One region of the Caulobacter sp. GW821-FHT10E02 genome, then DNA from elsewhere that is predicted to be linked to it. Evidence: predicted binding sites of a transcription regulator. Region 1 holds the regulator's gene; the other holds the start of a gene.
The links. Region 1 encodes LexA, which represses DNA repair genes until DNA is damaged. Its sites were predicted from a motif close to ATGTTCNCNANNTGTTCT; they were not measured.
Positions count from the first base shown of each region.

Region 2: ssb (single-stranded DNA-binding protein) is a predicted target of LexA. The motif match lies at 1,682-1,699, and genes of this name have one in related genera.

Region 1 covers NZ_JBWKMV010000001.1:1,314,996-1,317,382, forward strand. Annotated here, with positions in the region: gene AC07NI_RS05865 (isocitrate lyase/PEP mutase family protein) at 1-525, shown strand, start outside; gene lexA (transcriptional repressor LexA) at 592-1,299, opposite strand; gene AC07NI_RS05875 (class I SAM-dependent methyltransferase) at 1,471-2,319, opposite strand; gene AC07NI_RS05880 (lysophospholipid acyltransferase family protein) at 2,325-2,387, opposite strand, start outside.
Region 2 covers NZ_JBWKMV010000001.1:1,484,862-1,487,248, forward strand. Annotated here, with positions in the region: gene AC07NI_RS06655 (hypothetical protein) at 1-196, opposite strand, end outside; gene AC07NI_RS06660 (hypothetical protein) at 207-902, opposite strand; gene ssb (single-stranded DNA-binding protein) at 1,086-1,598, opposite strand; gene AC07NI_RS06670 (hypothetical protein) at 1,758-2,150, opposite strand; gene AC07NI_RS06675 (hypothetical protein) at 2,171-2,387, opposite strand, start outside.

The DNA.
Region 1 (2,387 bases):
GACCTGCCGGTGAACGCGGACTTCGAGGCCGGTTTCGCCGATACCGCTGAAGGCGTCGGCGAAAGCGTCACCCTGGCCATCGAGGCCGGCGTCGCGGGCCTGTCGATCGAGGACTGGTCGGGCTCGGCGCTCTACGATCTGCCGGTCGCCGTCGAGCGCCTGAAGGCCGCCCGCGCCGCCATCGACGCCTCGGGCCAGGACGTGATCCTGGTCGGCCGCACCGAGGGCTATCTGCGGGGCGTCCGCGACCTGGCCCCGACCCTGGAGCGTCTGAAGGCCTATGCCGCCGCTGGCGCCGATTGCCTCTACGCCCCGGCCGTGACCGATCCGGATGAGATCAAGGCCATCGTCGAGGCCGTGGCCCCCAAGCCGGTCAACATCCTGTTCTGGGGCAATGACATGTCGGTCGAGAGCCTGGGCGCGCTGGGCGTGCGCCGGGTCAGCACCGGCGCGGGTCTGGCCGTCGCCGCCTGGGCCGGTTTCGATGCCGCCGCCAAACGCCTGGCGGAGGAGGGGCGGCTGTAGTCCCGATACGAAAAGGCCCCAATCCTCAAGCGAGGTCGGGGCCAATTCTCAAGTCGCCAGAGCAGCTTAGTGGTAGCGGCGGATCAGGCCCACCAGCTTACCCTGCACCTCGACCTGGTCGGGGCCGAAGATGCGGGTCTCGTATTTCGGGTTGGCGGCTTCCAGGGCGATCGAGCCGCCCTTCTTGCGCAGGCGCTTGAGCGTGGCTTCCTCGCCGACCAAGGCGACGACGATCTCGCCCGAGGTGGCGGTGTCGCCCTTCTTGATGATCACATAGTCGCCGTCGAGGATGCCGGCCTCGATCATCGAGTCGCCCTGCACCTCGAGGACATAGTGCTCGCCATTGCCCAGCATGGCCTCGGGCACCGGCAGGCGCTCGCGCTCGTGCTGGATGGCGTCGATCGGGGTGCCGGCGGCGATCTTGCCCAGGATCGGCAGCTCGCGGCTGTCATTGGCCGGGGCGGACGAGGCAGCCGGCGAGGGCGGGGGCGAACCGCCGCCTTCGAACACCTGCGGGCGGAACGCGCCACGACCCTTGGGCGGCGCGGCCGTCGTGGCCTGTTGCGGCAGCTTCACCACTTCCAGCGCCCGGGCCCGGTGGGCGAGACGGCGGATGAAGCCGCGCTCCTCCAGGGCCGTGATCAGCCGGTGGATGCCCGACTTGGACGCCAGGTCCAGGGCCTCCTTCATCTCGTCGAACGAGGGGGAGACGCCGGTCTCCTTGATCCGCTCGTGGATGAACATCAGCAGTTCGTGCTGCTTGCGCGTGAGCATGGCGACCTCGGCTGGAGCGCGGAACAAACCGCAAACCTTGCGAATGTTCTCTAGGCGTTCCGCGTTAAAGTCAAGTCGGGGCGTCGTCGCTCGGAAAAGCTTTGCAGAATCAAGGGTTAGGCTCGGCGACGAGGTAAATGTCGCCCAGAATCAAAAGCTTAACGAAAGCTTTCAGGCGCGCTTGCGGGCGATGATGATGTCCTGGTCCTGCATCGGTTGGCGACGCCAGACGCCCAGGGCCTGGTTCAGCACATCGAGGCCCAGGGTCTCGTACTGCGCCAGGATCGGCTCCAGGTCGTAGCCGATCACCGCTTCGGGCAGTTCCGGCGTCGCGGTCCAGCAGCCGTCCAAGGCGTGGACGAAGTCGAACGCGATCTGGCCGTTGCCCGTGTTGGCGCGGGCTTCCTCGTCGATCAGGTACCAGGAGATGATGCTGGTCCCGCCGGGCTTCAGCACCCGGGCGATCTCGCGGGCGAACTGGGCCTGGTCAGCGGCCAGCAGATGGGTGAACACCGAGCCCAGCCAGACATAGTCGAAGCTGGCGTCGGGATAGGGGAAGACGAAGGCGCTGGCCGGCTGCGAGCCGCCCGGATTGTACCGGTCGCTGTGCATGTCGGCGTGGGTGAATTCGAAGCGCGGGTCGCCGACGGCGATGTTGGCTTTGCACCAGTCGATGGCCTGGGCCATGACGTCGAAGCCGGCATAGCGGCCGTTCTCGTCGAGGTAGTCGACTAGCGGGGCGGCGGCGCGACCGATGCCGCAGCCGACGTCGAGGATGGCGTGGTGCGGTTGCAGGCCGGCGGCGACGAACAGCTCCTTGAACTGCTGGCCCACGCGGATGAAGTCGGCGTCGGCGGCGCCGACCAGGTGCCAGAGCTCCTGAGGCGCGGTGACGGCGTCGGTGGCCGGCGGAGGCGTCGGCGTCAGGGACAGAGCGCGACGAAGCTTGGACAGGAACGCCCGCATCCGATTCCTTTCAGGGAAGAGCGGCGCGGACCCTAGCGGCCGATCAGGCTTCAGCCAACCTAGAGGACGGTCTTCAATTCCGGATGCTTGGGCGTAACCGGCGCGTAGAAGGCCGCCAGCAC
Region 2 (2,387 bases), 170 kb from region 1:
TGGGACACAGCACCTGTATGCGTCGGCTGATCATGCCATCCGACAGCGCGGTCGCGGCGCGGACATAGCTCAGCGTCCGGTCGCGATTGGCGCCCTTGACCACCATGGTTTCCGAAACCAGCGGCGGAGGCTCCTGGGCCGCCGCCGCCAGGGGAACGAATGCGGCCAGGATCAGGCCGAGCAACCAAGACCGCATGCGTCCTCGCCTATCGAGCGCGGTAGACGGTGCGCAGATAGGCGCGGTCGGCGTCGGTCATGGCCTGCGGAGCGCCATTGGCGTCGTCGAACAGGTTCATGATCGAGTTGTCCGGCGCCGCGCGATTGTGGACGTCGGCCAGCGAGACCATGGTCACATAGTCGGCCAGGGCCGAAACCTTGACGTCGGCGGCCTTCTTGGCGTCGACCACGATCAGCGAGTTGTAGGGGCGCGCGTCCCGCGTCTTCATCCCGGGCGTGGCGCTGCCGTGCATCCAGCGGACCGGCTGGGTGCTGGACTTGAACTGCTGGGCCTTCTCGGCCGGTACGCCGTTATAGTTGAAGCGCTTGGTGCGCGCGGCCTCGGTCATCAGCTCATCGGGGTCGGACGAGAACAGCACGACCACGTTGGGCTCGCAGGAATAGTGCGCGTATTCCGCGCCGACATCCTCGGCGACCTGGCGCATGCGCGAGGCGACGTAATTGTTGACCTCGGCCGACGCGCCGCGGACCAGCGGGCACACGCCCTGACGGGCGCCGCCGGTCCGGCCGTTCCGCAGTCGTCCCATCTCGATCTGGAGACCATTTTCCCGGGCCGCATCGCCCGCCATGGTGCCGTCGAAGTTGCCGTACCGCTGCTGTGCGGAAACGGCCGGCGCGGTCGCCAGCAGGGCCAGCACACCGATACCCAGAAGCACTTGTCGCATCGCGCATCCTCCTAAGATGTGGGAAGGAGAACACAACCTCTGACTGAGGACAAGCTTGTAACGTCACCGAAACGAAAGCGGCGGGCGACCGTCCCCGGATCGCCCGCCGCTGCCCCCGTGGAGGGCCGTCGTCGGCTCTAGATGGCCAGCCGTACGGCTTTCCACATTGCTTGGCCGCCAGGCCTAGAACGGGATTTCGTCGTCCAGGTCGGCCGAGAAGCTCTCGCGCGGACCGCTGGGCTGGCTGCGCGGGGCGCCGCCGCCGAAGTTGCCGCCGCCACCGCCGCCCGAATAGCCGCCGCCGTACTCGTCGCCACCGCCCGACGAAGCGCCGGCGCCATCGCCGCGGCCGCCCAGCATGGTCAGTTCGCCACGGAACTTCTGCAGCACGATTTCAGTCGAGTACTTCTCGACGCCGGTGTTGTCGGTCCACTTGCGGGTCTGGATCGCGCCCTCGATGTAGACGGTCGAGCCCTTGCGCAGGTACTGCTCGGCGACCTTCACCAGGTTGTCGTTGAAGATCACGACGCGGTGCCACTCGGTCTTTTCCTTGCGCTCGCCGCTGGTGCGGTCGCGCCAGGTCTCGGACGTCGCGATGCGGAGATTGGCGACGCGGTCGCCGGAACCGAGGCTGCGGATCTCGGGATCGGCCCCGAGATTGCCCACCAGAATGACCTTGTTGACGCTGCCCGCCATCACTTGACCTTGCTCTCGCCCGGCGACCCTCGCGCCGGAATCTGGAGCGAGACGTTAACGACAGCTTACGATGCGCGCAAGTTTTGTTCTCGGAACGTTCTTGTGGACGGGAAAGACGGCTGTGGACGGACAAACCGCCCTACCCGCCTCCCGCCAAGTCTATTGCCGGCGAATGGCGCCCGGCACGGCCAGGCGGCCGTCGCCCGTGCGGACCAGCGACATGAAGCGCGGGCCTTCATAGGTCTGGCCGACATAGATGCCTTCCTTCTCCAGGAAGATGAACGAGCCCTGATAGGCGCCGACCATGCCGACGCTGTTGGACTGGCCCATGCGCACGAAGCGGATGCGCACGCCTTCCAGCGTGGCCGCGCACTCTTCCATCTGCGGCACGTTCCGGGCCACCGGGTTGTAGCGCAGCGTGCCGTCCTTGTTGGTCGCCACCTGGAAGCAGACGCCCTGCTCGAACGGCGCCTTGGTCTGCTTCTCGCAGCCCGACAGGGCAAGGCTGGAAACGGCCAGGACGGCGGCGACGGCGAGGACGGTCTTGCTCATGGATTACACTTATAAACCTATCAGCCGTTCGGGATAGAGCAGTTGGGGCCCTGATCGAACGCGGTGTGGAAGCTGCGGTTGTCCGACGAGATCTCGACGCGGCCCGGCACCAGGCGCAGCGTTTCCTCGCCCCAGCGGCCGTAGGTGGCGCCGCCGGTCTTCTCGCAGCGGCCGCCGTACAGCTGCTGGGCGCAGGCGTTCAGGGTGATGTCGCCCGGCAGGCGGCGCCACTCGTTG